3 regions of the Roseibium sp. RP-7 genome follow, and region 2 is predicted to be linked to each of the others. Evidence: predicted binding sites of a transcription regulator. Region 2 holds the regulator's gene; each other region holds the start of a gene.
What was found. The regulator LexA, encoded in region 2, represses DNA repair genes until DNA is damaged. The targets are predictions, from matches to a motif close to TGTTCNNNNTGTGTTCNG.
Positions count from the first base shown of each region.

Region 1: recA (recombinase RecA) is a predicted target of LexA. The motif match lies at 1,399-1,416, and genes of this name have one in related genera.
Region 3: parE (DNA topoisomerase IV subunit B) is a predicted target of LexA. The motif match lies at 780-797, and genes of this name have one in related genera.

Region 1 covers NZ_JBRKQA010000002.1:315,783-318,054, forward strand. Annotated here, with positions in the region: gene recA (recombinase RecA) at 211-1,281, opposite strand; gene ACVDG9_RS16120 (PfkB family carbohydrate kinase) at 1,621-2,272, shown strand, end outside.
Region 2 covers NZ_JBRKQA010000001.1:2,908,269-2,910,540, reverse strand. Annotated here, with positions in the region: gene ACVDG9_RS13115 (ComEC/Rec2 family competence protein) at 1-823, shown strand, start outside; gene lexA (transcriptional repressor LexA) at 828-1,538, opposite strand; gene ACVDG9_RS13105 (hypothetical protein) at 1,660-2,272, opposite strand, start outside.
Region 3 covers NZ_JBRKQA010000001.1:2,619,028-2,621,299, reverse strand. Annotated here, with positions in the region: gene ACVDG9_RS11825 (tetratricopeptide repeat protein) at 1-289, opposite strand, end outside; gene parE (DNA topoisomerase IV subunit B) at 878-2,272, shown strand, end outside.

The DNA of each region.
Region 1 (2,272 bases), on a different contig from region 2:
AACGGAAAGCTGCCGCGAAACAGGCGATTTCCGGAATGAAGGCTGCCGTCATGCGCAGGACAATCGCTCCGACAGGATCTGACCTCTTCCGATTTCGCTCCGTTGCGGGTCCCGAAAAGCAAAAGGCCCCCTTCCGGAGTGCGGAAGGAGGCCCTTGGAAGACCGGACAAACGTCCGGAGCTTTCGCAGACGGAGACCGGAAGCTGAGGATCAGTCCTCTGCTTCTTCCGATGCAGCGTCCGGATCGATGATCGCATCGGCGATCAGGCCGGCGTTCTGGCGGATCGCCAGTTCGATTTCATCGGCAATTTCCGGATTATCCTTCAGAAACTGCTTGGCGTTTTCCCGGCCCTGGCCAAGACGCTGGCTGTTGTAGGAGAACCAGGCACCCGACTTTTCAACGATGTTGCCCTTGACGCCAAGGTCGATGAGTTCACCGGTCTTGGAGACCCCTTCACCATAGACGATGTCGAATTCCACCTGACGGAAAGGAGGCGCAAGCTTGTTCTTGACGACTTTCACGCGGGTCTGGTTGCCGACGACTTCGTCCCGGTCCTTGATCGCACCGATACGGCGGATATCCAGGCGGACGGAGGCATAGAACTTGAGCGCGTTACCGCCGGTCGTGGTTTCCGGAGAACCAAACATCACGCCGATCTTCATGCGGATCTGGTTGATGAAGATCACCATGCACTTCGACTTGGAAATCGACGCGGTCAGTTTGCGAAGAGCCTGGCTCATCAGACGGGCCTGCATGCCCGGTAGGCTGTCGCCCATCTCGCCTTCGAGTTCGGCCTTCGGCGTCAGCGCGGCGACCGAGTCGATGACCAGAACATCAATGGCGCCGGAGCGCACCAGCGTATCGGCAATTTCCAGTGCCTGTTCACCGGCGTCCGGCTGGGAGATCAGCAGATTGTCGATATCGACGCCAAGCTTGCGCGCATAGATCGGATCCAGCGCGTGCTCCGCATCGACAAAGGCGCAGATACCACCGGTCTTCTGGGCTTCGGCAACCGCATGCAGGGCAAGTGTTGTTTTACCCGAAGACTCCGGCCCGTAGATCTCGACGATACGGCCGCGCGGCAGACCGCCGATCCCGAGCGCGATATCAAGTCCGAGCGACCCGGTCGAGACGGCTTGCACCTCAACCACCTGGCCCTGACCCATCTTCATGATGGAGCCTTTGCCGAAGGCGCGTTCGATTTGGCTGAGCGCTGCGTCCAGCGCTTTTGTCTTATCCATCTGGCTGCTTTCTACGAGACGAAGTGTACTTTGCGACATGGCTTACGCTCCTTATTCCACGATGGACGCGCCGTTTCAATGAGAGCCTTTGTACACATTTTGTTCTCACTTGACAAGTCGGCAAAACCGATTGGTATTAAAATGAAAATGGCTGTTTGTTTCCAATATGTTCTCACTTATCGATTTCAGAACTTACCTTGCGTAATCTATTGATCGGAACATCCCGTGATTCCGCGATCGTGCAGAATCACCGGCGCTTCCCTGCCGCCAGTTGCCGCCCCGGCCTTAATCTGCTAGCCCGCCACTTTAACGGTTGCCAGTACCGGCGCATCGAACGCTTCCGTTCTGATGCCGGCTTTTCGTGAGACAGTCCAGAACGTGACTTCAGCCATCTCCTCCCCCGTCATCGCAATCGGTGCGATCCATTACGATACGATCGCCCATGCAAGCGAGCCGATCCGCCCCGAGACTTCGACCCCATCGAGGTTGAACGCAAAGCCGGGCGGCGTTGCCACGAACATTGCCCGTGCGCTGGTTCGGCTCGGGGTTGGAACACGCCTTGTGGGAGCGGTTGGAGAAGACGGCGCTGCCGACATGCTTTCCCGCCAGCTCAGTCAGGAAGGGCTCGAGCTGCATGTGAAGACCCGGAAAGGTCTCGCAACGGGCCAGTACCTCGCACTGCATAATCCGGCAGGTGATCTTGCGGCCGCCTGCGTTGACGACCGTGTTTTGTCCGAAGCTCCGGAGGATCTCTTCGACGGTATCGTTGCGCATCTTGCAGCAAACGCAACGGACGATACGATCTGGTTTCTGGATGCAAACCTGCCCGCTGCAATGCTGGTCCGGTTGACGGGGCGTGCCTTGCCCGGGCGTCTTGTTGCCAATGCCGTTTCGGATGCCAAGGCAATCCGGCTGCGTGGGGTTCTCGGCAAACTGGATTGCCTGATGCTGAATCGCGGCGAAGCGGCCACGCTTACCGGGCTTTCCCGTGGCACGTCTTCCGAAGACCTGGCGGCGGCCTTGTCGCAGA
Region 2 (2,272 bases):
GTCTTTCGGAGTTTCACTTCTGTTGAAGGTTGCTTCCTTTACCGCAGCCCTTGATGCCGGCGGCGGAACTTCCGGAAGGCTCGACGGGGCTGCTGCATTGCTATTGCTATCATCATTATTTGCCGGATTGTTGGTGCCTGGCAGAAAGCGTGTGCTCGCAGGAGTGCCTCTCGTCGCAGGAATATTGCTTGTTCTCACCAGCCGGCCTCCGGATATCCAGATTGCTGCAAGCGGCTCTCGAATAGCTGCCCGCGATGAAACGGGAACTTTGCGTTACGCAGCAAGGGGGAGATCGTTTGCAAGTGATCTCTGGCTGCAGTCGGAAGGAGTGAGGAATGATGCGATCTTGTCGCGCAAGATGAAATCGCCTCAAAGAAATTGCGATGACGACGGTTGTGTCATCAGGGCCTACGTCAATTCAGAGGACGCAGAACGGCTGGATAGCAGGCAATCGTTTCTTGCAATCGCGCAGCCAAAGACATTTGAAGCGTTTCAGCTGGATTGCCGATATGCCGATTTGGTCGTGACCGATCTTGTCGCTCCGGAGAGCTGCGGTGCAGCCCTCGTCCTGGATCGCGGTACGCGCACCGAACGTGGTGCCGTCTCCATCTGGCTATCGCCCGGTGATTTCAGCGAGGCCGCAAATGCTACGAGCGGTGCCAGTGCACCGGGCCATCCGCCAAACGAAAATCTGAAAATCAAGAAACTGAAGTATGCCATCCCTGATCCACCGCGCCCCTGGCATCACCAGGGTACGGTAACAAGAGATAGCCTGCGTCTAGCCGAGCGCGCCTCAGTGGCCGAAGCGCGCGCAGAGGAGTGACTGGTCAATACTGACGAAACAGGGCAACGAGGCGGCCCTGAACACGAACGCGGCCGGGACCGAAGATCCTGGTTTCATAAGCCGGGTTGGCTGCTTCAAGAGCGATGGAAGCGCCTTTCTTGCGCAGCCTCTTCAAGGTGGCTTCTTCATCGTCCACAAGTGCAACCACGATGTCGCCACTGTCGGCGCTGTCGGTCCGGCGGATAAGAACGGTATCACCGTCCAGAATGCCCGCCTCAATCATGGAATCACCACGAACCTCCAGCGCGTAGTGTTCCCCGCGACCAAGCAGGTCCTGCGGCACTGTGATGGAATGGCTGTGTGTTTGAATGGCCTCGATGGGCACGCCGGCTGCAATGCGGCCCATGACGGGAATTTCCGTAACACTGGACACCGGCACCGGTGCAGCTTTTTCCGGCTCCGGTTTGCCGAGTGAGCCTTCAATGACTTCAGGTGAGAAGCTGCCTCTTGGCCGTGGAGCGCCCAGGCCGGGTGCGATGGAGTCCGGAAGACGAACAACCTCCATGGCTCTGGCCCGGTTTGGCAGGCGCCGGATGAAGCCACGTTCTTCAAGCGCAGTGATCAGGCGGTGAATGCCGGACTTGGAGCGCAGGTCGAGCGCATCCTTCATTTCGTCGAAAGACGGCGGCACACCGGTTTCTTTCAGTCTTTCGTGAATGAACATGAGCAGTTCGTACTGCTTGCGCGTCAGCATGTAGGCGTCCCCTGACCGAGAAAACATCTGGTACAAATCAAGAACATGGTACCTGTTCTCATTGTGTTCTGCAAGGGTAAATGTTCTCTTACTGTTCTTGGCTTCGAACAAGTTGCCGTATTCAATCCGTCTCCGATATCGGATTCAGGTCGTCCTTCGATCCGGTCATGATCAGCAGTTCACAGGTGATCAAAGTCGGCGCGCCACCAGCGGTGAGAATGCCCCGATGCAGTCCACCTTCGAGATCAACGGCGCGGATTGGGATACAAAGCTCTTGCTTCGGTTTCGCGCCAGCGTTTGCAGACAGGAGTATCTCGGAGATCAGACCTGTCATCGGCTGGGCATCGCGGAACGCTGCTCCGGCCAGACTGCCCAGTCCATAGACTTCGTAGGAGGGTGCTTTCAGCTCTTTTGCGAGTTCTTGGATGCTGTCCGTCAGGTCGGCAAACGGAGCGAGTGTGGTGATAAGCGCATTGTAGTCGGTTGTCCGTGACTGTTCGTCATCCTGTTGCACACGAAACAGCGTGAATTCGGTTTCCGGATCCAGCGATGCCACGAAGGCTGCGCCTTGCAGGCCGTACCCTTTGATAGCCCCCTGATGCGCAACCTTCAGCGTATGCGGCAGTAAGTGGCCAAGGTGCTCGGCTTCTTCCTCGTGCCAATAAGCGTGTACATGAGCGAACCATTCACCATCTCGTATCCCGAGAATGGCAACTGCGGACTCCAGCGTTGCG
Region 3 (2,272 bases), 290 kb from region 2:
CGTCGCCGGAGGCATACATTTCGCCCAGCTTCCAGGCGGCCATGGGCTGACCGTTTTCGGCGGCATACTGCAGCGACCCAAGCGCAGCGGCCTTGTCGCCGGAATAATATTGGCGGGCACCGGCCCGCAGTGCTTCAGACGGGGAAAGATCGTTCGGACCGATCGCCCGTGCAGGCGCCGGCTGACCGTCAAAGGCGGCCACGGGCCCTGTCAGGCCGATCAGGATCAACGCACCGAGCACGGTTCCGGCTCTTCCCATGCGTTGAAGCTTTGTGCTGTTCTTAGGCATCCCAGTCACACTATTATCCGTCGGCAACGAAACAGATCCCCGACGGACTTTCTTGTTTTTTGTCCGCGCCAAGCGCATTTGCTGTCTCTTTGGTCCCAAAAGCATATGCCTGCGGGACCCACTGTTTCGGAGTGGCCTAAATTGGCCGATCATTTCGTCTTAAGTTGGGCCATACGACGCCGAAATAAGACCATTTCCTGACACTTTTGTCCGGACTGTGAACCACTTCAGGAGTTGATCCCGATCTGGTCGTCCCAGACATTAGCGTAACGGGTGACGGGCAAACATGGCCGAACAGGGGCAACGGTGGCAAACCGGGGCCCTGCAAATGACTCTGTCAGTAACTGTTGCGGAATTGGCACATATTGTGACCGCCCCTCTCCCATTCAAGACCCTTATTTCATCACAGGCGGGTTGATGATGTGTTTCCAGATCGGATTTTTGGGCCCAGGGCTGTTGAAAACGGGGGCTTTTGGCCAATTACCTTTGCCGTTCTATCTTTGTCCTTCAAACTGAGACATGATTCGGTGTAGGTAACAGCGCTGAGTTTGTAGAAACTGTGACCCAAGACCCATCAGGCGATACGGAATGAGCGCAAAAGACGATCTGTTTGCAGGCAACGCGGCGGTCTCTGCCCCAATGACACAAGATGAGCCCGCCCCAGCTCCGCAAAAGCCGCGTCCCGTTGCGCCAGTCGCGGTCAGCGACGATTATTCAGCGGCCGACATCGAGGTTCTCGAAGGGCTCGAGCCGGTTCGGCGCCGGCCAGGCATGTATATCGGCGGCACTGACGAAAAGGCGTTGCATCACCTCTTTGCCGAAGTGATCGACAACTCCATGGATGAGGCGGTTGCCGGCCATGCGACGTGGATCGACGTGTCGCTTTCCAACGATGGATATCTGACGATCACCGACAACGGCCGCGGTATTCCTGTCGACCCTCACCCGAAGTTCAAGGACAAGTCCGCACTCGAAGTGATCATGACGACGCTGCATGCGGGCGGCAAGTTCGACAGCAAGGTCTATGAGACCTCTGGCGGTCTGCACGGTGTCGGAATTTCCGTGGTCAACGCGCTGTCAGAGGAACTGATTGTAGAGGTCGCACGCAGCCGCAAGCTCTATCGCCAGATTTTCCGCCGCGGTCACGCCCAGGGTCCTCTCGAGCTGGTTGGCGACACCCAGAACAGACGAGGGACCCAGGTCAGCTTCAAACCAGACGATCAAATCTTCGGCAAAGGCGCCAAATTTGTCCCGGCGCGCCTTTTGAAGATGGCACGGTCCAAGGCCTATCTCTTTGGCGGTGTCGAGATCCGCTGGCACTGCGCACCTGAATTGCTGTCTGAAAAGGACGAGACACCGGCCGAGGCCGTGTTTCACTTCCCCGGTGGTCTTCGCGACTTTCTCAACGAGAGACTGACCAAGGAACGCCGTGTCGTCGACGACGTGTTCTTCGGCCGCACCGACAACGCCGGCAAACACGGATCCGTGGAATGGGCAGTGAGCTGGTTTGCCGGCGACGGCTTTGTCAGTTCCTACTGCAACACCGTGCCGACACCGGAAGGCGGAACTCACGAAGCGGGTTTCCGATATGCCCTGCTGCGCGGCCTCAAGGCATATGGCGAACTGACAAACAACAAGAAGGCATCCATCATCACCGGCGATGATGTGATGACATCAGCCGGCGGAATGCTGTCCGTCTTCATCCGTGAGCCCGAATTCGTCGGTCAGACCAAAGACAAGCTGGCGACCAACGAAGCCACGCGCATTGCAGAGACTGCTGTGCGTGATGCATTTGACCATTGGTTGACGGCCTCCCCCAACCAGGCAAACAAGCTTCTGGAGTGGGTGATCGATCGCGCGGATGAGCGCTTGCGCCGTCGCCAGGAAAAAGACGTTGCCCGCAAGACAGCTGTGCGCAAGCTGCGCCTTCCAGGCAAACTTGCCGACTGCTCGGCAAACCAGTCCGATGGCACCGAACTCTTC